2 regions of the Paenibacillus sp. FSL H8-0457 genome follow, and region 1 is predicted to be linked to the other one. Evidence: riboswitches for the same ligand, from Rfam matches in the RefSeq annotation. Region 1 holds a riboswitch; the other holds the start of a gene.

What was found. Region 1 has a riboswitch for cyclic di-AMP ahead of MHI43_RS00140 (3D domain-containing protein). Riboswitches for the same ligand answer to the same signal wherever they lie in the genome.
Region 2: it holds a riboswitch for cyclic di-AMP, as region 1 does, so the genes downstream of both, ehuB (ectoine/hydroxyectoine ABC transporter substrate-binding protein EhuB) here and MHI43_RS00140 (3D domain-containing protein) in region 1, are expected to answer to the same signal.

What each region holds. Positions count from the first base shown of each region.
Region 1 is NZ_CP150293.1:20,387-36,200, reverse strand. It holds gene purR (pur operon repressor) at 1-21, opposite strand, end outside; gene ispE (4-(cytidine 5'-diphospho)-2-C-methyl-D-erythritol kinase) at 131-985, opposite strand; gene MHI43_RS00165 (small, acid-soluble spore protein, alpha/beta type) at 1,244-1,426, opposite strand; gene MHI43_RS00160 (Veg family protein) at 1,660-1,935, opposite strand; gene yabG (sporulation peptidase YabG) at 2,226-3,128, opposite strand; gene rsmA (16S rRNA (adenine(1518)-N(6)/adenine(1519)-N(6))-dimethyltransferase RsmA) at 3,244-4,128, opposite strand; gene rnmV (ribonuclease M5) at 4,132-4,677, opposite strand; gene MHI43_RS00140 (3D domain-containing protein) at 4,864-6,051, opposite strand; cyclic di-AMP (ydaO/yuaA leader) riboswitch at 6,321-6,535, opposite strand; gene MHI43_RS00135 (TatD family hydrolase) at 6,741-7,505, opposite strand; gene MHI43_RS00130 (HD domain-containing protein) at 7,602-8,891, opposite strand; gene MHI43_RS00125 (AbrB/MazE/SpoVT family DNA-binding domain-containing protein) at 9,215-9,469, shown strand; gene rsmI (16S rRNA (cytidine(1402)-2'-O)-methyltransferase) at 9,735-10,628, opposite strand; gene MHI43_RS00115 (tRNA1(Val) (adenine(37)-N6)-methyltransferase) at 10,625-11,392, opposite strand; gene yabA (DNA replication initiation control protein YabA) at 11,596-11,964, opposite strand; gene MHI43_RS00105 (stage 0 sporulation family protein) at 11,997-12,797, opposite strand; gene holB (DNA polymerase III subunit delta') at 12,854-13,840, opposite strand; gene MHI43_RS00095 (YaaR family protein) at 13,924-14,367, opposite strand; gene MHI43_RS00090 (cyclic-di-AMP receptor) at 14,706-15,035, opposite strand; gene tmk (dTMP kinase) at 15,101-15,745, opposite strand.
Region 2 is NZ_CP150293.1:6,353,835-6,369,648, reverse strand. It holds gene MHI43_RS28755 (nitroreductase family protein) at 1-298, opposite strand, end outside; gene MHI43_RS28750 (MerR family transcriptional regulator) at 418-777, shown strand; gene MHI43_RS28745 (nuclear transport factor 2 family protein) at 1,196-1,564, shown strand; gene MHI43_RS28740 (glycosyl hydrolase family 18 protein) at 2,071-6,024, shown strand; gene MHI43_RS28735 (VOC family protein) at 6,173-6,583, shown strand; gene MHI43_RS28730 (MarR family transcriptional regulator) at 6,769-7,197, shown strand; gene MHI43_RS28725 (VOC family protein) at 7,245-7,649, opposite strand; gene cls (cardiolipin synthase) at 7,773-9,221, opposite strand; gene MHI43_RS28715 (AI-2E family transporter) at 9,445-10,524, shown strand; gene MHI43_RS28710 (ring-cleaving dioxygenase) at 10,780-11,733, shown strand; gene MHI43_RS28705 (flavin reductase family protein) at 11,730-12,341, shown strand; gene MHI43_RS28700 (SDR family NAD(P)-dependent oxidoreductase) at 12,524-13,267, shown strand; cyclic di-AMP (ydaO/yuaA leader) riboswitch at 13,638-13,784, shown strand; gene ehuB (ectoine/hydroxyectoine ABC transporter substrate-binding protein EhuB) at 14,139-14,993, shown strand; gene ehuC (ectoine/hydroxyectoine ABC transporter permease subunit EhuC) at 14,995-15,648, shown strand; gene ehuD (ectoine/hydroxyectoine ABC transporter permease subunit EhuD) at 15,652-15,814, shown strand, end outside.

The DNA of each region.
Region 1 (15,814 bases):
GCTTCGTTTTAATTTTTTCACCTAGGGTTCCTCGCTAAATCCGAATATTATATGTTAAATATAACACTTTTGTACGTATTTATACAACTTTGATTGCAATTCGCCCCCGAATTGTCAATTCCAACCGTTTCTAAGTGAGCAGGCGAACGGCATACACTTCCTTGCAGAAGCCCCGAAGGCCATTGTAAATCCGGGCCACCTTGGATTCCTTGGAGACCAGTCCGAAGACGGTAGGACCGCTGCCGGACATCAGCGCGCCGTCAGCGCCCAATTTCAGCATACCTTCCTTCAGCTGCTGAACTTCCGGGTGCATCTTCAAAGTCACTTCTTCCAGCACGTTGCCCAGCGACTGGCACATTTGCTGGAAGCTGCCCTGCGCCAGCGCGTCCACCATCCGCTCAGCCGATGGGTGGGACTGAATTTGCTCGCTGCGCAAGCGGCCATACACCTCCGCCGTCGACACATTGATCGGCGGCTTCGCCACGATCACCCAGCATTGCGGCGGATTCTGGATCGGCGTGAGCACTTCGCCGCGCCCCGTAGCCAATGCCGTGCCGCCGGTCACGCAGAACGGCACATCGGAGCCGAGCTCGGCACCGAGCGCGAGCAGCTCCTGCTGGGGGATGCCGAGCCCCCAGAGGCGGTTCAAGCCGCGCAGCGTGGCCGCCGCATCGCTGCTGCCTCCTGCGAGTCCCGCGGCAACGGGAATTTTTTTGTCCAGGTGGATATGTACACCCTTCCTCACGTCGTAGCGCTCTTTGATTAGTCTTGCTGCCTGAAAGGCCAAATTCTTCTCGTCCAGCGGTATGTATCCTGCCTGCGAGGTGATGATGATGGTGTCCCGCTTTTGTTCGGACATTTCGAGCCGATCGGCGAGGTCGATCATCGTCATGACCATCTCTACCTCATGAAAGCCGTCAGGACGTTTATGGAGTACATCCAGCATCAAATTGATTTTGGCCGGTGCTTTTTCGTATATTTTCAAGAACGTTCACCTATCCTTAGCTTTTCCCATATGCTTGAACTTAACATATTCGAGGAAAAACATCTAATGCCTCTATATTAACAAACTCAGGCTTTGAAGTCATGGGACCGTTTGATGACGTTTACGATGCACCGGCTTTAAGAAAAACGCCTATCGACGCGCATAACGTAAGCTTTTCCTGCGAGTCAGGAAGCTAAAGATGAAACAAACAGGGCCTTCCGCTTAATCGGAAGACCCTGCTGCGATGCGGCCATACTCTTACAGGTCGGATTTGCGGGCTGCCCGCTCGGCGAGCTCAATCGCCCGTTTTACCATGTTGCCGGCATCCTTGGCCTTAATGCCTCCCCAGCCCTCTTTTTCCACGGTGTCGTAGAATCCCAATTCTTTAGCCAATTCGGTCTTCAATTGATCGGACATGATGCTTCGTCTTCTTCTGCTCATCAATCCCGCCTCCTTGGAAAATGTATTGAGTATGGCATGAACAGCATCCTGCGCGACGCAGCGGCCTTCCATGGGCCTTACGCATGCTTAAGTCTCCGTCACCGCGTATAGAACGGCTGGGATAAGCTTCACGCAGCTTTAGTATGCGTTCAACCCGTCCTTGTCATCCCTCCGGAAGGATGGCAACAAAAAACAGCCTCCCTGTAAGCGGAGACTGCTCTCATGACGTATCGTTATGACTTGATATAGGTGATTCGCATCTCGTTGTCGTCACCGGTGACCATGATCTCCACGGTTTCGGTCAAAATATCCGCATAACTGTAAGACACACGTTTAAAAGTTTGCTGGTCTTGGTCCAGCTTCACAATGAAAACAGAAGGGTACGTTTCTTCCAAAACACCAGTACGCTCGACGGTCTTCCGACGGCCACCGTTTGCCCGAAGCGTAATTTTTTGCCCTAAATGGGCATCGAGACTGCGTTTGATTTCCAACAGCGCATTTTTAGCCATTGTCGACGACCACCTCTTTCCTTGTCCATTATACCGAAGATTACATCATTTGTCAATTCAAAAACATTAATTATATCAGCATCAAAAATATATTGTCAATGTATTTTTTTTGACCCTGCCATTCTCGCGCTCATTTGCTTTAATATGTGCTAAATTGACAAGCTTTATGTATTTTTTTTGACAACTTTCTTAACGAATGGAAACGAAAAATAAAAAAACCCCAGCGAGTGGGGTTCTTCTTGGTTCATTCTCCAGCGGTTATTGGACCTCTGATCGCACGGATTAGGCGCCTAGCTGACTGAAGGCGTAACCTTCAACGTAGACAAATCCTGCAGCTTGGGCAGACCGATCCGGTAGCTGCCTCTCGTCTCAATTCCGCCTACGCCCTGGCTGCCGCTGATCGTATGATGGACCACGTCATGGATGTTCACGGTATCCCGGACCGACGTATAGGCCGCTTTAGCGGCGACGTAGACGGGATCCAGCGCATGGATGAGGATTCGCCCCGGCGAGCTGGCAAAATTGGCTCCAGCCTGCAGCAGCGCCTCAAAATGCGATTGGCACGCTCCGGCCACGATGACCAGGGAATCCAGGTTCCGCTCATATTGACGCGCCACCTGAATCGCCGTGACGAAGTTGTGGGAATTCTTATAGCTGTCCAGGCTATATAAATCGTATGGCTGACGTCTCTTCAGAACCCCATCATGTCCCGTGATCACAACGATATCAGGTCTTACCCGCGGAAGAAGACGATATAATGAATCGGCCATCCCCGACTCATTGATATAATGGCCTTCCGCTGGGACCCGAAGCTGGTTGTACAAGGTCATGCTCTTCTTCAGATATTGGGGATCTCCATCCAAATGCAGCACCTTGCCCGGCACGTCAAAGTATCCTTTATCCGCAAGCTGGCCGCCTTCAGTATGCCGCAGGCTGGCCAGTTGACGCTCGCTCTGCTCCTGTCTTTGCTTCTGCAGGCGGTCCAGCGATTCATTGGCTTTGATCTGCGCCTGCTTTGTTCGTTCGCTTAAGGTGGGATGCGGGACCGTAACCAGATCATCAACGGGAGCATCGGCCAGTAACCGGAATTCCGTCCCTTTGATGACGATATTGTTATTTTGCCGCATGCCTTCTACCCGGAACGTTACATCGCCGCCGTAGGATTTACGAACGACCAAGTCTCCCAAGTTCATCACAACATCACCCCTACCCTATGGTATGGGCTACTGTGACTATTGGTTCTTGTTCAGCGCCAATTTATCGCGCGGAGGCCATGAGTAAGCTCCAGAGACTCCCTGAACGGCTGCGTCAACGGATATTGGCGCCGAACAGCACGTTGCTAAGCCGCGCATACTCCTCAATGCTAAGCGTCTCTCCGCGCCGTGAAGGCTCGATCCCTGCTTCCTGCAGCAGCTGCTCCAGCCGTTCACGTCCCTCACCCGGGAAGAACCGGCTCTTCAGATTGTTGGCAATCGTCTTCCGTCGCTGTGCAAATGAAGCCTGGACCACCTCGAAGAAGAATCGTTCATCTTCCACGCGGACCGGCGGCTGTTCCCGGACCGCCAGGCGAATCACGGCCGACTCGACGTTCGGCTGCGGAATGAACACCGTGTGCGGCACGATGCAGACCAGCTTAGGCTCGCTGTAGTATTGAACGGCGATGCTGAGACTTCCGTAATCCTTGCTTCCCGGTGCAGCGGCCATCCGTTCGGCCACTTCCTTCTGAATCATCACCACGATGTTCTCCAGCGGCAGCTTCTCCTCCAGCAGCTTCATGAGAATCGGCGTCGTCACGTAATACGGCAGATTGGCAACCACGCTTACCTTCGATACGTCCGCGAAATCTTGACGGAACAGCTCATGAAGATCCACCTTCAGCACATCCCCATGATGAACCCTCACGTTCCCGTAGGGCTCCAGGACTTCCCTTAGGATGGGAATCAGGCGCTGATCGATTTCGACCGCGGTGACGGTTCCTGCCGTCTGCGCCAGCTTCTCCGTCAGTGCACCGATGCCAGGCCCGATCTCGAGCGCGCCCTTATCTTCATCCAGTCCTGCAGCTTCCACGATTTTATACAAAATATTCTGATCGATGAGAAAGTTCTGGCCCAGACTCTTCTTGAAGGAGAATCCATGGCGCGAGATGATCTCCTTCGTCCGTCTTGGTGTTGATATATCCTCGATCCGATTCATTAGCTAAACGCCCCCTTCTTCCAGCTGTGCAAGTGCTGCCAGAAATTCTTCCCGCGATATTTGAAACATGGCCAATCGTTTATGGAACTGCTTGCTGTTGCAGTATCCGATGCCCAGCAGATTACCCATCGCCATTCGTCTTGCCGCAGCCTCCGGGTGAGCCGATAATCCTGCCTCCAGCATATCCTCCAAACTGATCAGGCTCTCTCCACCCTCAAAAGACGTGTGAACCCGCTCCAGCGCGCGCCGTATCGCCTCTGGCGAGGCATTCTCCACGCCGATATCCCCTTTCCGGGTAGCATCCGCTTCCGGAATGAAGGCGTGCTTGCAGCCGGGTACGCCCTGATCCACGATTTTGCGGATTCGTTCACCCGCATGGTCAGGATCCGTCAATATGATAACGCCTCTGCGCTCCTGGGCAAGCGCTATGCGCTTCAGGATTTGTTTGTTGATCGCTGAACCGCCGGTTTCGATCGTGTCGGCTTCTACGGCCCGTTTAATGGCAACGGTATCGTCCCTGCCTTCCACGACAATCACTTCTTTAATCATGCGTTCGTTCTCTTCCTTCCCAAGCAGAGCAGGCCTGTACAACGTTAAGGCTCAACCCGTTTAGCCTTGATTACTGCGGTCTTAACAAAACAAAAGAAGAGGAAATATTCCCTCTTCTTGATCATCATATATTATAAGCTAAATAGTATAGCATTAGAATGGCAAAGTAAATTGGAATTCATGCGTCTAGTTCAATTCAGGTTTAACCGGACCGATCACGTAAACGGTGCGGCCGCTCTTCCGGCCGAAATTCATGGCCGATTTCAACGAATCGTAATAGACATCGATTTTGTTGCCTTTAATGGCGCCTCCCGTATCTTCAGCACGGCGGAAACCGATGCCTTCGATGTAGACCCACCATCCGATCGGGATGATATTAGGATCAACGGCGATGGTGCGACCTTCCGTAACGCGTGTGCCGGATGCGGTACGCGTACCGATTCCTTGCTGTTCGGCGGAATACGCGGTCATCGACACGTTGTTCAATACCTTCTTGTATTTAAAATCAACGCCTGCGCGGGAAACCACGTTGTTCTCCACAGCCTTGGCGGTCGTTACTTTTTTCGTGCCGGACAATTTAGCCGGTGTAGCTTTTACATCGGTGGCTGCCGCCTGGACGATAACAGGCTTCTCCACTTTTTTCGTGCCTACGGCAATGATTTTATCCTTCGTTCTGCGTTCGATTTGTTGGGAGACCTTCGTCTTGGAAACCAGCTTGCCATTGTGGTAGACCTTCTCGTAATGGTTCACCATAAGACCAGACTCGCCCCGCTGAATGACGCGGTTATCGCCCTTTTCAAGCGATGGATCGGCCGTCTTGATCACGCGGAACTCGCGGTCTTCCGTTTCCTTAACTTTTTGCTTCGTGACGCGAACGACATTGATATTCATATTGCTGGTCAGCTTCGTGTCTTGCGACGGTTGTACTATATCTTCACCCTGGATCGTAACGCCAGCCTCTTTGAGTACATGATCAACTGTATCCTGGGATGTAAATATGGTTTTGGTTTTGCTGCCTACCGTAACGTTGACTGGAATAGCTCTGTCAATAATAATTCGGTCTCCGTCCCGGATTGCGCCGTTCAGGGGCATCGAAATTTGATCTTGGGGACTCAACGTGATCGCTTGCTCATCCAGCAATTCCTGCAGCAACGATCCACGTGTTTCCACCGTAGTGACCCGGCCGTCGACGACAAGCTGAACTTCCTTGCCTGCCTGGTCATGTACAACCAACGATATGAGAAGTGATACCGTAACGGCACCCATGGCGCCGAGCAACATCAGTTGACGCAAATTGTCATGCTTCCATCTCAATGCGTAAGACATGCTGGATGATTGTGATTCATGGGTTTCTTCAGGTTGAAAAATGCCCACTATTCCATCCTCCTTCATAGTCCCGCCGTCTAGGTAAACGCATGAATGCATTTGACGTGACTATAGCAATTTTTCTCACAGGGCGCCCTGCTATCTATCTACACCCTGCGTCAATTCCCGTCTTCCGTCCATCTGCCATCACCTCCTGTTTACCAAGAGTATGATGGACCCGTCTCCATTATTCAAAAATAAAAGAAGCCATTGAAAGAGTACTAGAGGCTCTAACGTGGCTTCCTGATGAATGAAATCATGGAAATGGTATGCACGAGATTTCCCCTCTTATTTCGCTTACGGAGTTAGCTGTCGGGTTCGGACGTAAGAGAGACGCCCTATATCCGGATGCCCGCTCATGGCGAGATCCTTCAAATTCACCCCAAAGACCCGAAAAAGAAATCAAATACAGCTTCGTGCATCCAGACCAGTATGCACCGCAGTATCGGTTCCCCCGTTCTCCAGAATTTCGGAGATTAAGCGAGACGGTTCATGAAATATTCGGCTGCGATCTGCACATCGCAGCTTCTTATCACTGAAAAGATGATATCCTGTTTGTATGCAGGTTGTAAAGCGACATTCAACCACATTTTCTCAAGTAAAAGGTTAAAATATTGTAATATCAACGCCTTTTCTGATTAAAAAACTTTAATTAATCGAAAATGCTCCCTTTTTCATGGCTTTTTCTCTTGTTTTCGTTAAATACCAAATCGTTCCAGTGCATTTTTGGTGGTAATTTGGGCCAATTCCTCATAGGACAACCCTCTAATTTCGGCCGCCGCCTCCGCCACCAATTTTACATATGCGGTCTCATTTCGTTTCCCGCGGAAGGGATGAGGTGTCAGGTAAGGCGCGTCCGTTTCGATCAATAATCGATCAAGCGGAACCTTTGCCAAAACCTCTTTGGGCTGCTTCGCATTCTTGAACGTTATCGGCCCCCCAAACGAGATATGGAATCCCATATCCAGGCACATTTTGGCCGTTTCCCAGCTTCCGGAGAAGGAATGCATGACACCGCCGACCTCAGAGGCTTTTTCCTCACGCAAAATGTTAACGATATCTTCATGCGCATCCCGGTTATGAATGACAATGGGCATGTTCAATTCCCGGGCAAGCCCGATCTGGCGCCGAAGCACGCGGTGCTGCACTTCCCTGGGGGACGTATCCCAATGATAGTCCAAGCCGATCTCCCCGATTGCCACCACTTTATCGTGACTGCATAAAGAGGCGATCCAATCCAGGTCCTGATCCTCCATGGTGATCGCATCTACAGGATGCCATCCTACCGCTGCATATATAAAATCATAAGTCTCAGCCAGCTTCATCGTGGTCGGGATCGTCTCCCGGTTAAATCCGATATTGATCATCCGCGTAACGCCGGCTTCAAGCGCCCGATGAATTGCAGCTTCCCGGTCTTCGTCGAATTGGGGAGCGTCCATATGAGTGTGCGTGTCGAACAGCATACTATCCACACTCTCCTTCCTGTCGTTTCTATGTCGTCTATTTTCCATTAGTTGGTTGAATGCAAGGGGATTAACGGTTGTCCTGTTTTGCTTGATTTAATGCTGTTGTTTGAAAACGTCGGCTATCGTCTCCGGCATTTGACCCAGGAGCGGGTCCACCTTCTCCTCCGGATAATAAAGATGGTACCGCCCTTTATGAATGCCGCTGATCGAGCGTACGATATCGGATACCTCCGAGATTTCCCTCAGCTCGTCATGCCGGTCCAGAAGGAGAATCTGTTTCTCGTTAAGCGGCATATCGGAATGAACCTTATCATAAGGAAGATCCGTTGGAAAATCAATCTCCAGGTCATATTCCGGATGCAGCCCCACGGCGCGGAACGCTTGGCGGATCCCGTCGATGGTTTCCAGATCGATGTTGTCGATTTCTACATATTTGTAGAGCTTTCGGTGCATGAAACGGCCGCATAATTCGCTAAGAAGCGGGTCTTCCTCCTCCGTCCATTGCAGAAAGGCCGTTTGAATCAAGGCTTCATCAAGACGCAAGTATTGGTGTACGCCAATGTTCCCCGAAAACAACGCAGGCAGCGGTTCGATCATGAAACGGAAAGCATATCCACGGTCATGCAGCTCCTTGGCCCGGCGAAAGATTTGGCGCAGGATGATTTCGGAGCTTCGGGTGACGGGATGAAAATACACCTGCCAGTACATCTGATACCGCGACATGAGATAATCCTCCACCGCGTGCATGCCCGATTCCTTCACGACGACCCGATCGCGGTACGGCCGCAGCATCCGCAAGATTCGGTCGATATCAATCGTTCCATAATTGACTCCCGTATAGTAAGCATCCCTTAGCAAATAATCCATCCGGTCTGCATCCAGCGGACTAGTGACCAGATTCATGACAATTGGCTTATCGTAGGTTTTGTTAATAACGGAGGCGACCTTCTCGGGAAAATCGGCACCGAGCTCCTGCAGTACCCGATTGACGCAAGTATCTCCGAGCAGGATCCGGCATGTCCAATCCTCGTGGTTCATATGAAAAGCTTCTTCTATGGAATGGGAAAAAGGCCCGTGCCCTACATCATGCAGCAGCGCCGCGCAGAGCGCAACTTGCCGTTCCTCGGCAGGCCAATCGGAATACCCTCTCCGTTCGAATTGAGAGATGATTCTTCTCGTAATTTCATAGACTCCAAGAGAATGGGAGAATCGGCTGTGCTCTGCTCCATGAAAGGTCAGGAAAGAAGTGCCGAGCTGCCTGACCCGGCGAAGCCGCTGAAATTCCGGGGTATCGATTAACCGCCAGATAATATCGTCCTGCACATGAATATAATTGTGGACGGGGTCCTTAAACACTTTTTCTTCCGAAATGGGTGAATGCATTTCATCTCAACTCCTTCTCGTTAACTCTTTAGTTTTAGCCGATAAACACTTCTTTTGACATCTAATGTCGAACTGTGTCGAATAACGTAAAATCACGCTTTCCAAATCGACAAATCCAAAATCGCCGCAAAAATTGGTTCGATTATGGTAATTCCGTTGCTATATAAGGCTTTTGTTCACTATACTTTCGTAAACAGGTTCCGATTTTTCAAAAATATAGGTTGACTGTTTTGGGAATCGTTGGTACTATAAATAACATAAAAACTAGAACTATGTCGAATTATGACTTTTTTAAATTATGGCGAGAGGGGCATTTATAAGTTATGATGAAATCAACAGGAATTGTAAGGAAAGTCGATGAGCTTGGACGGGTCGTCATTCCGATTGAGTTGCGCCGCACGCTCGGAATTGGTGAGAAAGATGCATTGGAGATTTATGTAGACGGCGAACGCATCATGCTTAAGAAATATGAGCCTGCCTGCATCTTCTGTGGTAACGCTGAGAACGTCACTTACTTCAAAGGTAAAATTGTTTGCCATGAATGTATCTCGGAAATCCCTACACCTGTGACAAATTAAGATTTTTAGTATATAATAGCATTATTACATTTTGTTAATTCTAACCTTTTTCATATCTCCTTGGTGCCTTCCTCGGCTATGAACCCGGCCGCAGGAGGGTCTTTTTTTGGGATTAAAGAATTATACGTTTTCAGTGAAGCGTATCCTTTCTTTAATCCCATTTATATGTTTTGGGGTCCCCGTAAAGTATTTGGAATAAGCATCGAAGCTTGGGTCCACTTTGTGGGGCTTTTTGTTTATCCCCCTTGGGCCAGGCAAGCCATATTCACGACTCCGTCAGGAGTGCGTTATAGATGTCCCTTTTCGATACGCCGCGATCACCCGCGGTTTTTTTCATGGCATCCTTGCGGCTTAGTCCTTCCCGCTCATAGTGCCCCACATGCTCCTCCAGCGAGAGCTCCTGCCACCAGGCATTTTTCTCTTTCTGCTCCTCTTCTGCACTGCCGGCCTCCACCACCAAACAATATTCTCCCAGCGGCGGATGCTCCGTGAGCCAGTCCAGGCATTCGGAAATGCTGCCTCGCACAAATTCCTCGTAGCGCTTGGTGAGCTCCCGTGCCAAGGTCACCTTCCGATTTCCCAGTACCTCCTGCAGGATCTCCAGCGTCTTCTTCACGCGATGCGGAGATTCATAAAATAATAACGTTCCCTGCGCCGATTGCAAAGCTTGCAGCTGTTGGACGATATCTTTGCGCTCCCGCGGCAAAAAGCCGATAAACGTAAACCGTTCGGTCGGCAAACCCGACACGATTAAGGCGGATAACGCCGCATTGGCTCCCGGGATCGGAATGACCGAAATTCCTGCCTCAATCGCAAGCGAAACCAGATCACTGCCAGGGTCTGAAATCGCCGGCAGACCGGCATCGCTGACAAGTGCCACATTTTTTCCTTCTATTATATAACGTATGATTTCAGGACCGCTTGCCGCCTTGTTATGCTCGTGATAACTAAACAGCGGTTTAGCCGGAATTTCGAAATGGGTCAGCAACTTGCGTGACTGCCTCGTATCCTCTGCCGCGATAATATCGCATTCCTGTAGGATGCGTACGGCGCGGTACGTTATATCCTCTAAATTCCCGATCGGCGTTGCCACCAAATACAGCGAACCCGGACTTCCCGCTCCCCGGTCGGCATAACTCTGTTGCACAAGATTTCTCATTCTTTTGTCTCATCCTCATGTGTTCCATAGTAAATTTCCATAAAATCCGGTCCGTAATTCCCCTGCTCATCATACACAATCAGCGGTGGCTTTAGCCGAACCTCGGGCTTTCCGTCCCGAATGCCCTCGATCAGGACCATGTTGGCTTCCATCTTCACGCGCGGATGCACAAATCGGATGACCTTGGGCTCAATCCGGTATTTGCTCATCAGGGTGATAATCTCCGCCAGCCGCAGAGGCTTGTGAACCATGCTCATCTTCCCGCCTTGTTTGAGCAGCCTTGCACAGGACTCAATGACTTCTTCAAGCGTACAGTGAATTTCATGCCTCGCAATCGCCTGATGCTCATTCAGCTTCAAGTCGCTGCCATTCATCGGCATATAAGGCGGGTTGACCGTAATCAGGTCATACGCTCCATATCCCTTTTCCTTGTACAGTTCCCGCAGATCGCCTTCATGGATCGTGATCTGGTCCTGAAGGTCATTCATCACTACGCTCCGTCTGGCCATATCCGCAAGTCTGGGCTGAATTTCAATCCCCTCGATCGGCGCGCCTGTACGTGTCGACAGCAGAATGGGAATTACCCCGTTACCCGTGCACATATCCAGAATCCGGCCCCTGCGCGGTATGCTGGCAAACCTGGCAAGCAGGACCGCGTCCATGGAGAAGCTGAATACCTCTTCGCTTTGAATGATGCCGAGCTCATGGGTGAGCAGATCATCGATCCGCTCGGATGGTTGCAATAACACTTCTTTCAATTTCATGGTTTCAACCCTTTATCTCTATAATTCGTTATATCCCCGCTACTTTGGTGTGTAACTCTTTCCACCCTTGCCTGATGATATGAAATACGTAAAAAGCTGCTCTTCACATTGCATGACAAGCAGCCATATGTTTCACTCGCGATCCTTACAGTATAACCTTTCGATTCTAGAAAAAAACCGTAGGCAGTTTCCCCTACGGCTTCTTATTTATTCAGAAAAGACAAGCAGAACAGGCAATCCCCTTCCGTCCGCAGATGTCCATAATAGACATTGCAAATATGGAAGCCTTCATGATACAGCCGTGCCAGGTTATCATACCCCTCACCGACCACATCTTCATGTTCCTCATCCTTCACATGAGGCTGAGGTTGTAAAGCAACTGGGCTTTCCAATTCTGCCGGATTGACTTCCCTCTTTAAAATTTTCCGGAGCTGTTCATTTTCAAGACTGAGGCGATGGTTCTCTTCCAGCAGTTCCTTGATGACCAGCTTAAGTCCACCCAGTTCACTGTGTATATGTCCCATCTGTGTTTCCAACTCTTGAATGAGCACAAAAATGTTTTTCTTCTCCAAGTCTACACCCCGAAAATAAACATTCTATTGGACTATTTGATGACAACGTCATCCATTGGAAGTTCCTTGACCTTTCCAATTTCAAACAGCTGAACATGAACCGTCCGCTTATCCGCATTGAGCCCGACTACTTTGCCTTCTCCAAGCGAAGTAACGACCAGTTTCCCAGCGGATGGAAGCTCTTCTTTCACGCTTTCATAATTATCATGCTCAAACTTCAGGCAGCACATCAATCTTCCGCATAGCCCGGAAATTTTAGTCGGATTGAGCGATAGGCTTTGATCCTTTGCCATCTTGATCGATACCGGCTCAAAATCACCAAGCCATGAGGAACAGCACAGTACGCGTCCACAAGGTCCAAGACCGCCGAGCATTTTGGCTTCATCGCGAACTCCAATCTGGCGAAGTTCGATTCTTGTTCGGAATATGCTGGCCAGATCCTTAACCAGTTCACGGAAATCCACACGGCCTTCCGCCGTGAAGTAGAAAATGATTTTGTTTCGGTCAAAGGTAAATTCCACATCGACCAGCTTCATTTTCAGTTCGTGATCCCGAATTTTATTTAAACAGGTGGTGAATGCATCCTTCGCCGCTTGTTTGTTCTCTTCAACCACACGGGCATCGGAGTCACCAGCGATACGAATGACCTTCTTGAGGGGAAGGACAACGTCGGATTCACCTACCTCCTTCTTTCCTATCACAACTTGACCATACTCGATCCCTCTCGCGGTTTCCACAATTACGGATTGTTCCTTCTCCACGGGGAGGTCGAGCGGATCAAAGTAATATATTTTGCCCGCTTTCTTAAAGCGGACACCTACTACACTGTACAAAAATAAACCCCCTTGTGCCTGTACATATTGGCCATTCTTCGGGCCTGGGGGTGTGCTCACGCCGGAGTGTTACCGCCCAAACCCATCAATAACTGCTCTAAACTGAGCTGTCCATTGACATTATAGCGTAACTTCTTCTGACACTCTGCGGCCAAATCCATGTATGACACCCACTGTGCTGTGCTGCGGGCTGATGCATGACCAGAGATATACTCTGCCTGATCTATGAAAACGAGAGACTCTTTCCTTCCATACTGGACATGGATCATGTCCTTAAACCATAAATGAAACATACTGAACAATAAGTCCAGATGATCGGAGAGTTCGGTTTTGAACACTTTTTGACTCGCGGTGATCATCGCAGAGCCACTGCGGGTCAAAGACTCCTTCCCTAATTGTAACACTACGTTTCTAATTTCTGCAAACCAATTCTCATTCAATATTTTCCTGCACTCGTCAAGTCCGGACGCCAGATGAACAGCGCAGCGTACAAGCGCGGCAGGATAGCCCTCACCTACAAGGACCTTTTCCATCATCTGCGGATCAAGGGCCCGGAACGGGACTAGCTGTGATCGTGATTGAATGGTGGGCAGAAGGGCTTGTCCATTCTCGGCAATCAGTATGGCGACGGCAGGCGCCTGCGGCTCCTCAAGAAATTTCAGCAGGCTGTTGGCTGCCTGCGTGGTCATCTTCTCCGCACGGTCAATAATATATACCTTGGGATTCCGGTTCTCCGATCGATAGGAGAATATCCGCTGAAGATCGCGGATCTGATCGATCTTGATGCTGGCCCCATCCGGCTCGACCATCGTCAGATCCGGATGGTTGCCGTGCTCCACCTTGCGGCATTCCAAACATTGCCCGCAAGCATCGTCTTCCCGTTCCGTACAAAACAATGCCTTGGCAAACGTAAGCGCCGTCTGCATCTGTCCGGCACCGTTCGGGCCGCTAAACAGATAGGCATGACTGACAGCATTACGGCGCAAGGCATTTTGCAGCAGTTGCTTCGCAGTCTCTTGACCTACGATATCGTTAAAAGACATATGTCCTCACCTTCTACCAATCCTTCATGATCCTCTATTACGGAACACTCCATCATTTCAAGTAACTTCCTTACTGCTTGCGGCTAGAATACAAGATTGATCAACATGCCTCGGATTTCCCCTACCTTGTTCAGCAGATCAATTCTCCCCTGCTCTGTATCCAGCAGCTCATCCGCCATCTCGAGCAGCGCCGAATCGACCTCATCGATTACGTTATAGCGCTTGCCGCGCCCCCGGCGGTCCCAGCCTCGTGTTTCCTTCATTTTTACCCCGCGACGAACTGTTTCCTCCAAGAATCGGCGAACCATCAATTTATATGCCTTTAGCTCTCGAACGGTCATCGCTTTGGCCAAACGATCCCCTTGCATTGCAATTTCACGCATTTGACGACTCAGCTCTTCATGGGTCGCACGTTCTCCCTGCTGCTGCATCATATCCGAGAACGATCGCTTCTGAATCGGTCTGGCGTTGCCATCCGGCACCGTGATTTCGCTTTTCATGGGCCGAAAGCCCGGATTGATCTTCACCTGAATCCACCGCCTATTGCGTTATTTGTTGCATCTAATAAAACGGAGGCATCTGGTACGTTCATATCGAACAACCTATGCCTCACGTGAACGTACCTTGAAATGGTTATCTTGTCAAGCGATTCGCCGACATTGATCGAAATACAGGGTGCTTTATCCGGAGTCCATCTACAATATCCATTTATGAAAGATCATCTCCCGATTGCAGCGATCTACGGTAACTATTTTTATTATGATACAGAAGTGGTTCAGAAGACTTTCAATACAGGAGAACACAGCCGTCAAATATCCCAATAAAAACATCCGTTACGTATCTATCGCAGATCTAGAGAATGAATTTAGAAATGCTCGAAACGTTCTACAGGGAGTACAAATACCGTTGCGCCGCCAACCTGCACTTCAACCGGAAGCGGCAAATAGGAATCGGTTGTACCGCTCATAGGGGTTACCGGAGTGACCAGCTGTTCGCGGACCTTACAGCTTGTGCGAATGACGCTGAGCACACTTTCAACCTGTGAATCGTCTACCCCAATCATAAAGGTGGTGTTCCCCGCCTTCAGAAAGCCGCCCGTACTTGCAAGCTTTGTCGCCCGAAAGTTAGCTTTGACCAATGCGGCGGAGAGACGGTTGCTATCTTTATCCTGGACAATCGCAACAATCAATTTCATGGTAAACCCTCCTTGTTTATTTTGGGCATCATATGCCCTTAACACTACTTATTTGACAAACAACCTCAAAAATCCTTTAATATCGCGTCTTCCAAGTGACGATTCATTTCCCTTTCGACCTGCGCGGGTGTCTTGGAAGCATCCACGATGCGAATTCGATCCGGATTACGCTCTGCTACCAATAGATAGCCTTCCCTAACTTTCTCGTGAAATGTCAGGTTCTCCATATCCAGTCGATTCCATTCCCGTTCTGCATTCGCCACGATCCTTGACAGGCCGATCCTCGGCTCGATATCGAATAACAGCGTCAGATCCGGCATCCGGGTATCAATGGCGAACTGATTGATGCTCCATACCTCTTCCATGCCCAATCCGCGCGCATAGCCCTGGTAAACCAGGCTGCTGTCCACGAATCGGTCGCATAGGACGGTCAATCCCTGCCTTAATGCCGGCTCCACCTTCTCCACAAGATGCTGGCGGCGGGCTGCCGCGTATAACAATGCTTCTGTGCGTGCATCCATCGCGGTGTGCTCCGGATCCAGAATAATGGAGCGGATCTTCTCAGCGATGTCTATGCCTCCGGGCTCGCGGGTAATCAGATACGGGATCGAATGATTCTGCATAAAGGCGGCGAGTCTGCCCATCATGGTCGTCTTACCGGAACCTTCTCCTCCTTCTAGGGTAATAAATAGTGGTCTGCGATTATTCATAGCGTATCCTGCTTTCATCATTTGTTGATCATATGCCCAAGTTTTACGTACCGGCGCATAACGGAGGTT
Region 2 (15,814 bases), 790 kb from region 1:
TTTCTTCAGCATATAAATAGCTTTGGGTATCGCCAAAAATCAATAACATGGCTGATGAAGTATCATTCTGTAACGTATTGAACCTCACAAGAGGTCTTAGCTTTTCTTTTCCTTCCGGAGTATCGACCACAATTACACGCCAAGGCTGCATATTAGCAGAGGATGGAGCCAAACTGGCTTCCGAAATCATGTCGCTCATCTCTTCTTTCGATATTTTAAAGTTCTCATCATAATTACGGACAGAACGTCGGCCCATAACGATATTGGCGAAATCGTTGTTTTGAATATGGTTAAACATAGAACCTCTCCTTTTGATAACATTGATTTTTTTTGACATTGTGGATGTCGTTCGTTATCATATTTCGTATTATGAACTATGAACCTAGGTTTATAGCAAGAAATAAAAGAGGTCCTATTATGAAAATAAACGAGGTTTCAAAATTAACGGGTCTGCCCATATCGACGTTGAGATTCTATGAACGTAAGAACCTAATTCCGGACACATTTGTTAAACGAGATGCAAATAATTATCGAATTTATTCCGAAGAGATTGTGGAGTTTCTAGATGATGTGAAGGTACTTTTATCGGTAGATTTTTCTATAGAAGAATTAAGTTTGTTAGTCAATCAACAACTTAACCTGTCATACGAGGCAAAGACGAAAATGGTAGAACAAAAAATCAAAGAAATTGAAGAGATCCAGAAGCGATTGAAAAAGTCGAAGACATTCTTGAATGCCGTCTTGGAAGGAAAGGCGAATTTTCAAACCAAGTGTTAAAGTAAAAGTATGTGAACGATACGATAAGCGCTGCGATATCTTTAGGGATGCTCGCAGCCCTATTATTAAGGGATCCGATCATGACGATTGGTCAGATTTTGTTGATCATTCAACTAATAACCATACACGCGGAATCACTCATGGATGTGTCAAATCATGAACTAACAGTCTTCGTAACACCATACATTGATCTGGTTGCCATATGGATCGTAGGTGTGGAACTCCTTTAGATTCATAGAAACGAAGCGCACTGGGGACCATGCCGGTGCGTTCTGCGAATTGAGCGATGCTCATCATGGGCGTTCACCTGTTGTTTTTTGAGAATAAAATTGCCTACATATCATACCATAAAGATTGCTAGAATCGTGGCGTGGATCCTGAAGAATACGTAGGATATAAGATAGGGAGGTGCGAAACAATGTCATATCAAAAAGCATTTGAGGCCTACATAGCGGCTACGAATACGCATGATTTTGATCAGGTAGCCCGGCTGCTGGATGAGGGAGCGGTGTATTGGTTCTCGGACCGGAGCTGCTGTTGCCTGGAGGAAATCAGGGCCTATTTCGAGCACGCTTGGGACGTCATTCGAGATGAGGTGTACCGGGCGGAGGACGTGGTGTGGATTGCGACTGATGTACATTCGGCTGTTTGTATTTATACTTATCGCTACGAGGGGTATTTTCAGGGGGAATTCACGACCGGGAGCGGGAGAGCAACGAACGTATTCGTTCGAGATGCCGACGGCGCATGGAAATTAAAGCATGAGCATCTAAGTTCAATGGGATGAATCGGCCGTCACCTGTTACATAGGAAACAGAAGAAGAGCCTTTGGAGGGCTCTTTTTTGTAGATTGAATTTATTAACAGAATATAAAATTACAAGAATTTATCCCATGTCTATGGAAATGTATCCCTTCTCAATCGATGGCGCAGGTTCCATGATACAACTATATGAATATGGATTGAACAACATGGATTTCATTGAAAGGGGGCCGTAGTAGAGCGATCGAGCAAGTGAGTGTAGGTATGGAGCGACAAGGGGGAGGGATGAATTTTACATAGTTAAGTTCACCTGGATTGGTAACCGCTTTCAAAAACGAATGGATTTCGAGCGATATGCGAAGCTGGGCAAGTCATCAAGGATACCACCCGGGTGACACCAAGAGGAACAGACATTCATGGAAATGCTGTATCATTTGCAATCGAAATTTAATCGACAGAGGTGAAAACGGTGATACCCTATATCACGAAGAGACGCCCAAAATGGGTACTGTGTTTTTTGGCCCTTATTCTCATGTTTACCCCACTGCTTCATGCGCCTGCATCCTATGCAGCAGAAGGCGCATCTCCTTCAGAAATTGCCGCAACGAGCTCCGGCATCGATCCGGTGACGGTAACTAGCTCGACCTATGGCTCCCAGGATCGGCTGGCACCGCAGAATCTGCGAATTGTGCAAGACTCCATCACGGCCACCGAAGCAACGATACTATGGGATTACGACAAAAATAATCCGCAGCATACGTTTGATATTGATGTCTGGAACGCCGTGGATGATGCATGGTATACATGGGGGAACGGCGGAAGCCGGACCCTGGATGATTTGAAACCCAACACAACCTATAAATTATACATTACATGGTATGAGAGACCGTCTCAAGGTCCGGACCAACGGCATAAGAGTAATGTAATCGAGTTTACTACGCTGGATGGCGAGGTTAAGCCTCCAAAAACGTCCGCTCCCCAGAATCTGCGATTAGTGGAGGTAACGCATAACCAGGCTACCTTTGAATGGGATTTCCTCAAGGGAGACAAGAACGATATCGATGTCTGGAATGCAGATACGGATGCTTATATCACGTGGGGAAATTTAACCACGCATGCTGTTACAGGGCTTAAGCCCGAGACAACCTACCGCATATATATTACCTGGTATGACCACAGGCCCTCAAAGGATATGAAGAGCAATATTCTTGAATTCACGACCACCGCGGATCAAACCGTATATGAACAAGCTCCGATTTCACCTCCGAGTTACCTGAAAGTAACGGACGTTTCCCAGAAATCGGTGACATTAAATTGGGGAGCAAGCTCAGGAGCTACCGGATACGAGCTGTATGTGGACGGCCATAAAGTCGATACTTTGGAAACGGTGACGTCGGTCACGTACTCCCTGGACCCAACAGCCAATCGCGATTATATCTTTGAAGTTACTGCTCAAAAAGCATTGCAGGGACAGAACCCGGAAACTTCGGTGAAGAGTAACGCTGTACATTTAAAATGGGGAGAGCTCGCTGCACCAAAGGGGCTGCAGGCTGTTACAGCTACAAGGTCTACCGTCTCCTTGGGATGGGCTCCGGTTCCGGGAGCAACGGGCTATCATATTTATCAGGACGGAAATAAGGTGGCGACAAGCAGCGAGAACCGGTTTGTGGCTGCCGGATTGCAGGAAGGTAAAACGTATTCGTTCCAGATCATCGCTGTAAATCGTTTATGGACATCGCCGATCAGTCAAGCGATTATTGTTATACCAGGCAGCAATTATAATAATATTACCTACTACACCTCTTGGTCAGCACTACCAGCCGAACGGAATTTCTATCCGTCCGATCTTGACGTTTCTCAAATCACGCATATCAATTATGCGTTTGCTGATTTGTGTTGGAAGAAGTTCGGAAGCACGGTAAGAGCATGTGAAGACCCGAAGGTTCCGCTGCAAAATCGATACGTGTATGATGGCGAGATGATACTTGGCGATCCCGAAAAGGATTTCGAAAATTTCCAAGCTTTCGAATCCGTCAAAGCCGCTAATCCGCATTTGAAGCTTATGATATCGGTTGGCGGCTGGTCCTGGTCCAATCATTTCTCCAACATGGCCAAGACCGAAGAAACACGCCGGGCCTTTGCGAATTCCGCGGTGGATTTCCTCCGAGAATACAAATTCGATGGTTTGGATATCGATTGGGAGTATCCTGTTGAAGGCGGGGAAGACGACAACTCCCGAGGACCGGAGGATACGGAAAACTTCACATTGTTAATGAAGACCGTTCGCGAGGCGCTGGATGCTGCCGGATCAGAAGACGGGAAGTACTATCTGCTGACGATTGCTTCCGGGCAGGGCGATAATTTCGTTAAAAATGCCGATCTTGCGAATTCCGTGACGTATCTCGATTTCATCAATATCATGACTTATGATTACAGCGGCAGCTGGGAGACGTTGGGTCACCATAATGCACCGCTGTTCTTTGACCACAAGCATCCAAGAGCCGCCTCCTCCGCTCCGAGAAATCATGTGCTCGGCGGTTTGTTGGGCCATCTGAACGGCGGGGTGCCAACGCACAAGCTGATCGCCGGGGTGCCATATTACGGTAAAGGCTGGGATGATTGCCCGCCTACCGGCCAATATCAGACTTGCAAAGGCGGATCCGCATTAAAGACATGGGAAGCGGGCATTTTCGATTTCAGCGATCTCGAGAATAACTACATCGACAAGAACGGTTATAAGAGATACTGGAACGAATCCGCCAAAGTTCCATACCTGTACAATGAGCAAAATAAAGTGTTCATCACTTACAACGATAAGGACACCATGAAGTATACGGATTCCATCGTGAAATCGCTGGATATCGCAGGCGTCATGAGCTGGGATATCAGCGGCGACCGCAATAAGACGCTGACGACCCAACTCGTTCACGATCTGCCGATCAACGGCAAAGCCAATGCATCGGCACTCCCAGCTCCAGGGAATCTGTCCAAGGTAAGCGCCGATTCCGGCTCCATCCAGCTGAAATGGGATGCCGTGACGGGAGCAACGGGATATGAAGTGTACGTGAATCATGCGTTGTCCGGCTCGGTAGCAACGAACGGTTATACCGTGAAGGGCCTCAGCCCCCTAACGAATTACAAGATCCATGTGCTTGCCGTGGATCGAACGGGAGATGAGATCAACCGCGTCTCCAGCGCTTCGAATCAGCTGAGCATCACGACTTCGGGCAACGGCTCCGGTGGCTCTGAAGGCGGAGGAGGCTCCGGCGGATCCGGTTCTACAACGCCATCGACGCCACAGCCGCCTAAAGGCAAGGATCAACTCGAAGCAAACGTTGTGCTTGAAGGAGATAAGGCTCTAGTTACCGTGCCTGCGGCTGCGGCAGTTAACAGCATTAACCATTCGCAATCCTCCAACTTCCAGCTCCATGCGGGTGCGGGCGCGAAGCAGGCGGTGCTGGAAATTCCGCAAGAAGTGATTGCGGCCATTGCGAAAAAAGGGGCCAAAGCCAGTCTGTCCGTATTCCTAAACGGTACGGAATACCGGATTCCGGCTTCGCTCATCTCGGTTTCCGGGCCGGTGAGAGTCTCGATTGTGGCTCCAGATAATAAGGACGCAGCAAGCCTAGCCGCCTTGCTTCAAGGGAAAGAAACACTGGCGAGTCCGCTGCAGTTCAAGCTTGAGCAAGTACACGCGGATAAAACGGCAACCGAGCTGACACGCTTCGGGAAATCCCATGTCAGCGAGTTTGTTACCTTGGATGCGAAAAAGATAAATATAAAACGTGCGACCGGAGTGGTCTATATACCGGGTACAAACGAGCTTCGATCCGTTCCGACATTGTTTAAAGTGAATACGGACGGCACGGTGACCGTTGAAATCAAGAAAACCGGCAGCGGCGTTTATGCGCTGGTACAGCAGGACATCCGATTTAGTGACGCGATTCCTTCATGGGCACGGGAAGACGTGGCGCAAGCTACCGCCAAAATGATCGTATCCGGAGAAAATAACGGTTCGTTCGGTGCAAATAAAAACATTAGCCGTGCCGAGATCATCTCCATCCTGGTGAAAGCGCTGGGTCTATTGCCTGACGACAAGGATTCCAGCTTCAAGGATGTGGATCCGAAATCCCGATATGCCAGAGAAATCGCGGCTGCCAAAGCTGCAGGACTGGTGAAGGGACGCACAGGCGATATCTTTGATCCCAACAGCTTGATTACGCGCGAGGAATTGGCGGTTATTCTAAGCAATGTGCTGGAGTATGCCGGTAAGAAGAATGATGAAGCTAACAAAGGCCTGTTAAACAAATTCAAGGATCACTCCAGGGTTTCGTCCTATGCGAAGTCTTCTGTCGCCTTTGTCGTAGAACAGAAGATAATGCTGGGGGTGTCTGCTACCAAGCTGGATCCGCAATCTCACGTAACCAAAGCTCAAACGGTCGTAACGGTTATGAGATTACTGCGTGCAGCGGAGTTATCGAACTAATATGACGGTATAAGAGAGCGGAGGCCATTTTACGGATGTGTTTTTCACGGAATTGGACGAATACTGGCTTGAACATAGCAAGCGAAAAGAAATGCCATGCCGCTGCCCATGCTAAGATGAATCTATCAAATGGATGAGGTGATCGTAGATGGCATTGAAAATCGATAATATTTTTGTGAATCTTCCGGTTAAGGATCTGGAGAAAACGAAAGACTTTTTCTCGAAAATCGGTTTTGAGTTTAATGAGCAGTTTACGGATAAGAATGCGGCCTGCCTGGTCATAGGCGATAACATCTTTGCCATGCTGCTCACCGAGGATTATTTCAAGACGTTCACCAAGAAAGATCTGTCGAATGCGGCCAACACAACGGAAGTGATTCTGGCGCTGTCGGCAGAAAGCCGGGAGCAGGTGGATGACATCGTGAACGCTGCGCTGGCTGCTGGGGGATCGCCTTCCAACGACCCGGTGGATCACGGTTTTATGTACGGATGGAGCTTCCAGGATCCGGACGGACATCTATGGGAAGTCATGTACATGGATCAGAGCCATGTTGAATAAAGCAGCGTTATCCTAAGCAGGATCGCAACCTGAACGACATATCCTAATAGAATGAAGCGGCAGATGACTCCAAGAGACGGGGGGAAACTGCCGCTTTACTTTTATTTCGAAATCCACTATATTTGTATGTGCAAACAATATGTGGTGTTTCAACATGATGAACTTCAGCGAAAGAGGTAACCGTTATGCTCAATACGTATATCAAGGAATGCCTTTACTTCACAGCCAATCGCCTTAGCCGGGTCATTACCAAGATGGCCGAAGACGAGTTTGCCGCAAGCGGATTGTCGCCTACGTATGCATATCTGCTTATGGCTGTATATGAGAAGGAAGGAATCTCGCAGAAGGAATTAGGCGAAATTCTTCACCTCCAGCCATCCACCGTAACCCGACTGATTGAGAAGCTGGCCGCTAAAGGGCTGGTATACAATCGGGTGGAAGGAAGGATGTCGCTGATCTATACGACCGATAAAGGAAAGGCTCTTGAGAAAGTAATACACGAGTGCTGGAACAATCTGCGTAGTCGATACGGCGATATTTTAGGCAATGCCCAAGGGGATGAATTATCCCTGCGTCTATACGAGGTCAGCGATCGATTAGAGAATAAGGACTGAACGCAAAAAAGGCCCTTCAAGCCAAACTTGAAGGGCCTTTTCTAAGATTAATTGGCTTGGACTTCCGTCGTGACCTGCCATAACACGCCGAACTTGTCTTCCAGCACCCCGAACAGCGCTCCCCAGAATTGAGTCTTCAGCGCATCAATCACCTTGCCGCCCTCGGCCAAGCGGTCAAAAGCTTCATGGGCTTCGGCATCGCTCTCAAACGACAGGCTTAGATGAATTCCGTTCCCACGCTCCAGGGTTTGGAAGATCGAGTCCGACATAAAGATCGGGATTCCTCCGGCTACCAGACTCAGATGCATGACCTTGTCTTTCAATTCTTCCTTGGTTCCGGGAACCTCGCCATGGGTTTGCACGGATAAGATTTCCCCTCCCAGTGCTTGGGTATAAAATTCAGCCTGCGCTTTTGCATCCTCAGAGAAAATATACGGTGTCAGTTTAGCCACGTTCAACATCCTTCCCAGGTTTTAATATGATCGATTCGTTTTCCTTGGTTTTAGTATAAATGGTCTCTGGCCCTCACATTTCTTCTGGATTGCTAAATGATACGGCAGCGTCTCGGGGTTGTCCTATAGAATAGGCGACAACAGGCGGGAGATGGACTCCTTGAACTTGATCCACCGTGAACGCTCCAGATACTGCTTCATCGTAAGCTGGCTGGATACCCGCAGATCCTGGTGGAAGATGTGGGTCAACTGTTTCGATATATGCTCATCGTACAGGAATGCGTTCACTTCGAAATTCAGCTTGAAGCTTCGAACGTCGATATTCGCCGTGCCCACGGATGAAATCTTCTCATCGATGATGATCGTCTTGGCATGAATAAAGCCATTATTGTAGAGATACACATTAGCCCCGGTACCCAGCATTTCCCCGATATAAGATAAGGTAGCCCAATACACGAAGGGATGATCCGGTTTATCCGGAATCATCAGATGCACCTCTACGCCGGAAAGCGCCGCAATACGCAGTGCATCCAGGAGGCTGGCGTCCGGGATAAAATAAGGCGTCTGAATATGAATCGATTTCTTGGCGGACGAAATCATTTTGATATAACCGTTCTTGATGTGTTCATATCGGGAATCCGGACCGCTGGTAACAATCTGAATCCCGACATTGCCGGGCGAATTGATCTTGGGAAACAGATTCGATTCGTAAGTGATATCGTTATGATGCGAAGCCTGATTCCAGTCCAGAATGAAGCGAACCTGCATCGCATAAACGGCCTCGCCTTGGATGCGCAGATGCGTATCCCGCCAATACCCGAACCTGGAGTTGAGGCCCAGGTACTCGTCCCCGACGTTGAAACCGCCGACATACCCGATATTGCCGTCGATGATCGCCAGCTTTCGGTGATTCCGGTAATTCAGCCGCAGGTTAATGAAGCGCAGCTTGGACGGGAAGAAGGCCTCGGCTTCTCCGCCGGCTTCGCGGAATGCCTTGAAGAAGCCTTTGGTTAGTTGACGCGATCCCAGCTCATCGTATAGAACACGGACCTTCACGCCTTCATTAGCCTTTTGGGTCAACAGGGAGATTAGCTTCTTGCCAAGCTCGTCGCGGCGGATAATGTAGTACTGAATATGTATATAGTCTTTGGCTTCCTCGATATCCTGAAACAACCGTTCAAACTTCCTGCGTCCATCCGTAAAAATTTCAACATGGTTGTCGTCCGTAAGGATCGCCTGGTTCTCATTGATATGCATATGGATCAAATCGCTGTTGTCCGCCGCCGCTTGATTGGTAAACGGGTATTCGCCGTTGTTCATCCCTTCCATTTGGGACAGCAATACTTTCTCGATGCCGGTTTTTTGCAGATCGTCCCAATGAAAGAGACGGATTCTTCTTAAATTCTGGGCGAACAGCAAGTACAGCACAAAGCCCAGAATCGGGATAAAGGATAGCACCAGCAGCCATGCCCAGGTGGAGCCGGCATCCCGCCGTTCCCTGAAAACCACGAACATGGAGAACACGATATTCAGAACGATGATCAGACCAAGAATGATGGATGTAACATGCATGTTTATGATATCCTCCTACACTATAGCCTTGCCCTAGCAATCCTTCATATTATACGTGAGGCGTTAGAAGAAGTATATATCGGCGGCATGGAGTGAAACCGAAAGGTCCTAAAACGTTGGCGGCTAGGATAAGGCCTCTTGTAACGAATATAGAAGGAGCCATTTGAATCCGTACTCGTTGTCATGATACGATGGTGAAAAAATAGGAGAAGGGGCATGCTTTTTGCTGAAAATGAACAAGTTTTTCAAATTGTGTCTTGCCGTGATCCTGGTGCTGACCATCATTTATTTGGGATCGCTGGTGGATTTTATATTCAGACCCGTACTTTCGTTCTTCTCCATCATCCTCGTGCCGTTGATGCTGTCGGGATTCTTCTATTACCTGCTCAGACCGCTGGTTGATCTCCTCGAAAAACGCAAGCTAAATCGCTCGCTGGCCATCCTGCTCCTGTATGTCGTGTTCGCGGGCATCCTTACCGGCTTTATCCTGGGCGTATGGCCATCGCTGCGCGATCAGATCGTGGCTCTCGTACAGAACGCTCCAGCCTTGTTTGCCAAGCTTGGCGAGCAGCTTCAGGAATTGGAGAATAACGGCTTTTTCCAGGATATTTTTCCGGAGAACGCCAACCCGCTTACACAGCTCACCGATTATTTGAATCAAGGCTTCACGTTCCTGACGAATTATATTATGAATCTGTTCTCGTTCGTGTCGAATTTTGCCATCGTATTGTTTACGTTCCCGATTCTCCTGTATTACATGCTGAAGGAAGGCGGGAAATTCGGGAAGATGGTGGTCAGCTTTTTGCCTGACCGATTCAAGGGCGAGGGAGCCTCGGTGCTGGATGAAATCAACAATGCACTCAAAGGCTTTATCGTAGGCCGGGTTCTCGTCAATTTGGCGCTGGGGGTTTTGATGTATATCGGATTCCTGATTATCGGCCTGCCTTATGCGCTGTTGTTGACGGTCGTGGCGGTCATCGCGAATTTCATACCGTTTATCGGCGCCATTCTATCCGCGATCCCGATCGTGATTATCGGCTTTATTCAGTCCCCGGGAACCGCGATCTGGTCCCTTGTCGTCATTCTGGCGGCCCAGCAGATTCAGGATAACCTGATTGGTCCGTATATCTTCGGCAAACAGCTGGCGATCCATCCCATTACCATCATTATCCTGGTGCTGGTAGGGCAGGATCTTGGCGGGATTATCGGAATTCTGCTGATCGTACCGATCTATATGATCATTAAAATTATCGTAACCAGAGTGTACCAGCTGTTCTTTAAGGAGAAATGGAAAAAGGCTTAAGCCGTGGGATAGGGAGACGGCTTTTAGCCGCATATTAAAGCCGCCCAAGAGCGAGGAATCGTTCTTGGCGGCTTTTTATATATTTGGGGTGCACAGGAGCTTGACAACGATAAGAAAATTATATAATCTTAAAATAAAGATATTAAATTTAAAGATTATTTAATTATTTATGGTTTATGGCTCATCCATCATGCAAAACGGATCATGAACGGAAATAAAGGGTTTCGACACGAAACGGTGAGGGAGAGATGGGATATGACATTATATACGGCAGGCATTCATCATATTACCGCTTATGCGCAGGATCCGCAGAAGAACGTTGGTTTTTATACAGGCGTGCTAGGACTCAGAATGGTAAAGAAGACCGTGAATTACGATGCGCCCGAGGTATATCATCTGTATTTCGGGGATGAGGGAGGACAACCCGGAACGATCATCACTTTCTTCCCTTCCTCCGCTTCGCGAAGAGGGCTGCGTGGAGGAGGACAGGCAGGATATACGACCTTTGCCGTTCCTGTAGGGGCCCTGCCTTATTGGGAACAGCGGCTGCGGAGCTTTGGCGTTCCCGTCATGAAGGCTTTCCGGTTTAACGAACAATATCTTCAATTCTCCGATCGGGACGGGCTTTCGCTAGAGTTGGTGGAGCGGGAAGGCGGTCCGAATAACAGCTGGTCCGTGGACGATATAACTCCGGATACAGCCATTAAGGGATTCGGCGGCGCGGTTCTGTTCAGCAGCAAATGGGAGGAAACGAAGAAGGCGCTGGAGAACGTCATGGGACTGACCTACATTGGAGAGGACGTCAATTATGCCCGGTTTCAAGCTGCGGGCCCCTTCGGCAACGTGATTGATCTGCCGATGCGGGATATTCCTTTGGGAGCCGGAGGTGCCGGAACGACCCATCATATCGCATGGCGGGCCCAAAATGATGAGGAGCACGGCAAATGGCATGAATGGGTGAAGGAGCAGGGATTTCGCCCTACGGATATCAGGAACCGTAACTATTTCAAAGCGTTATATTTCAGGGAACGTGGGGGGATCCTGTTTGAGATCGCAACCGATCCGCCCGGATTTACGGTGGACGAAGACCTGCACTCGCTGGGGGAACAATTAAAGCTTCCTGCCTGGTTCGAACCGGAGCGTGCCCGAATCGAGCAGGGGTTGGAGCCTATACAAGTCAAACATACAGGAGAGGGGCAACCCAAGTGATATCCATTGACCCGAATACCCAAAGCGAACGGGACACATACAAGCTGCTGATTGGAAGCGTCGTTCCGCGTCCGGTCGCTTTCGTTACGACATTATCGGCGGATGGCGTGCTGAATGCGGCGCCGTTCAGTTACTTTTCCATTGTGTCGAGCAATCCCCCTTTGCTGTCGGTTTCCGTTCAGCGAAAGAACAGTGCACCTAAGGACACGGCGAGAAATGCCATGCAGAGCGGCGAGCTTGTCATCCACATCGTGGATGAAGATACCGTTGCAGCCGTGAACGAAACGGCGGCGAATCTGCCTCCGAACGAAAGTGAGCTTGACCGAACCCGTTTAACCCCGGTCGTTAGTGACGTTGTTAAGGTTCCCGGCGTTCTGGAATCCAAGATCCGCATGGAATGCGTGCTGGAGCAGGTCGTCACGTTGGATGGCGCGGATCAGCTGCCTGCCGCTGATCTATTGATTGCCCGCGTCGTCCGATTTCACGTGTCCGAGGAGCTCTACGAGCATGGCCGGATTGACGCATCGAAGTTGAAACCTGTGAGCCGCATGGCAGGAAATATCTATTCGACCCTGGGAGAGATGTTTACGATTGAGCGTCCGGTCTGACTGGGCTTGAGCTTGAATAGGGTTATTGCTTTGCGACTATTTTTAGCGAACATTCTTTTTCTTCGATAGGTTGCTGGTCATTCATTAGGAAACGGGGTATTGGAATATCATGGTCGGTATTTGCCTATTCTACATGAATGGATAGCCGGTTGATGAATTTACAACATAGGAGTGATCAACGCATGAAATTTGATTCCAAGGTTGTCATCGTGACGGGGGGCGCCAGCGGGATTGGCGAAGCGGCAGTCAGACTTTTTGCAAAAGAGGGAGCCAAGGTCGTTATCGCGGATTATTCCGACCAGGGACAAGCGGTTTCCGACGAATTGAGAGGAGCCGGCTTTGAAGCGCTGTTCGTCAAAACGGATGTAACCCAAGAGCAGGAAGTCGCGAATATGGTGAATCAGACGGTGCAGCATTTTGGCCGTGTCGATGTATTGTTTGCCAATGCAGGCATTGCCCATGATGCTCCTGCCGATCAGTTAACGATGGATAACTGGCAGAGAACGATTGATATTAATCTGACAGGGGTCTTCCTGTGCGATAAATATGTTATTCAGCAAATGCTGTCCCAAGGAACCGGAGGGGCAATCGTAAACTGCGGCTCGATCCATAGCCATGTCGGAAAAGCAGGAGTAACCGCCTATGCTTCGGCCAAGGGAGGCGTCAAGCTATTAACCCAGTCGCTCAGCGCAGACTATGCCTCCAAAGGAATCCGAATCAATGCCGTGTGTCCGGGATATATCGATACGCCGCTGATCAAGGGAAGAACGGAAGCGATCACGCAGCACCTGGTCGGCCTTCATCCGATGGGCCGTTTGGGACAGCCGGAAGAAGTGGCCAAAGCCGTGTTGTTCCTCGCCAGTGAAGAGGCCTCCTTCATTACGGGCACGAGCCTGCTGGTGGATGGCGGCTATACCGCAGTATGACAAGAAAAGCCCTGATGCTAAGCATCGGGGCTTTTTTTTAAGTCATTCCAGGCGTTGTTATCAGACTTATTTATGGAGTGTTTCAAAAATTTTTTTTCGGTCCCGTATTTCATACGGGCAGACTTCCTGATCCGGGGCTCATTCATGGCATAAAACATATATGGCATGAACGATTTCCGCAAGACCCGTCAAATGCCTGCTATATAGCGGAAAATGGAGCATGGATTCCATGACCAATCCGGTGTATGGACAGCCTTAAACAAGGTGTTCAAAAGGCTCAATATCCTCGTTGCAAAAACGGTGTTTTTTACTTCTGAATTTCCAGAAAAAGCGGTTAAAGGGGTTTGACTTTTCCTGAGCTTCCCTTTATCATGAACACACGCTTAGTTTCCGGCATACATATTCCGGAAAGCGGGGGAACCAGTTTCACCAGGGGCGAGTCACTTGGAATTCACGAGTGTAGGGTACCATCTTACCCGAGTCCGTCAGCTAACCTCGTCAGCAGTGGATGGGTCTTGCATACATAATGGATGTTCATACAAAAGGCCCTTTATTCTCTATAGGGGCCTTTTCTCTATTTTTTGACCCCCTGCTGGCGGAGCTATGTCTAGATCCCCTGTTTGGTGGTCTTTTTGCATTCAATTACAGAGGAGGGGCAACGTCTGCAAATGTGGAACGAATTGAATCGATCAGACGGCATTGGGTCAAAGCGTGCAAGGAAGCGGATGAATCATCTTCCCTGAAGCCTCGTCCCATGCACGGGTATCTGAACGTCTATATATCCAAGTTAACACATGTGCTAACACGGATAATTTCGTCATGCCGTTTTTTTAAGAAAGTGAAAAGCTATTACGAAAGGTTGTGGAAGGTTTTGAAGAAAGTGGTTGTGCTGGTGTTGTCCGTGATGATGGTGGTATTGCTCGCGGCTTGCGGCGACAAAGGAAGTACGCTGGATCGAGCCATTGAGCAGGGATATATCACCGTAGGGTTTGCGAACGAGAAGCCGTATGCCTACAAAGAAGCCAATGGGGAGCTCACGGGCGAAGCGGTTGAGATTGCCCGCGTTATTCTGGAGCGTCTTGGCATCAAGGAGATGAGAGGGGAGCTAACGGAATTTGGTTCGCTGGTCGCCGGATTGCAGGCCGATCGGTTTGATCTGATCACGGCAGGCATGTTCATTAATCCGGACCGATGCTCTGCCGTCCTGTTCGCGAACCCGGAGTACAGCATCGGGGAAGCCCTTGCGGTAAAGCAAGGGAATCCGATGGAACTTGGAAGCTATGAGGACATTGCCAAGAATGAGCAGGCCAAGGTGGCCGTCATGACCGGTGCGGTCGAAATCGGCTACATGGAGAAGTCGGGCATTCCTGCGGACCGGATCGTACAGGTCCCTGACCAGGCTTCGGCGATTAGCGCCCTCCAGGCCGATCGGGTGCAGGCGATTACCATGACGGGGCCGTCCCTGCAGGCGATGCTGGATTCAGCCAGCGACGACAGCATCGAACGCGTGGCTGATTTCGAGCAGCCGGTCATCGACGGCGAAAGCGTTCGCGGTTACGGGGCTACGGCTTTCCGCCAAGCGGATACCGAGTTCCAGGAGGCTTATAATGCCGAGCTTGAGAAGATGAAGGAGTCGGGCGAGCTGCTGGAAATTTTGCAAGAGTTCGGGTTCACGGAAGAAGAGCTCCCGGGTGAGATGACGGCCGCTGCGCTCTGCGGGGAATAGCATGCCGAATTCTTGGATCGATTTTCTTCCGACGCTGCTCAAAGGAGCAGAGATCACGATTATCGTCGCGTTCTTTTCAGCCATCCTGGCTATCGCGATGTCCTTTGCAGCCGGATTGTGCCGGCTGTCGAAGCTCTGGATCGTCCGCACGGCGACGGCCGTGTACGTCGAAATCTTTCGGGGAACCTCCTTGCTGGTGCAGCTCTTCTGGTTGTATTTTGCCCTTCCGTTCATCGGCATCGAGCTTCCGAAAATGCTGGCGGCGATTCTCGCGATCGGACTTAACTTCGGCGCATACGGCTCCGAGATTGTTCGCAGCGCGGTGCTGGCCGTTCCGAAAGGACAGTGGGAAGCTGCCGTGGCGCTTAATATGAAGCCTTGGCAGAGGCTGTGGAACGTTATACTGCCCCAAGCATCCCTGCGAATGCTTCCCCCGTTCGGGAATCAGCTTGTGGAACTCATCAAATCCACCTCGCTCGTTTATTTCATCACGATGGCGGATTTAACGTATCAGGCGATGGTGCTCCGCAACAATTACATCTCCTGGACCACCGAGATTCTGGTGCTGCTGCTCCTCATGTATTTTGTCATTGCGACGCTCGTCTCGATGGCGGTTCGACTGCTGGAGCGCAAACTGACCGCGGGGAGGCTGTAGCGTATGTGGGATTGGAAATATGTGTTTGAAATACTGCCGCAGCTTCTGAGCGCATTAAAAATGACGGTATGGGTCACGCTCTGTGCTTTTGTGGTGGCATTGATTATCGGACTGCTGCTTGCCTTTGCCGCGCGGAGCAAATTTAAGCCCTTGTCGCTCATCACCA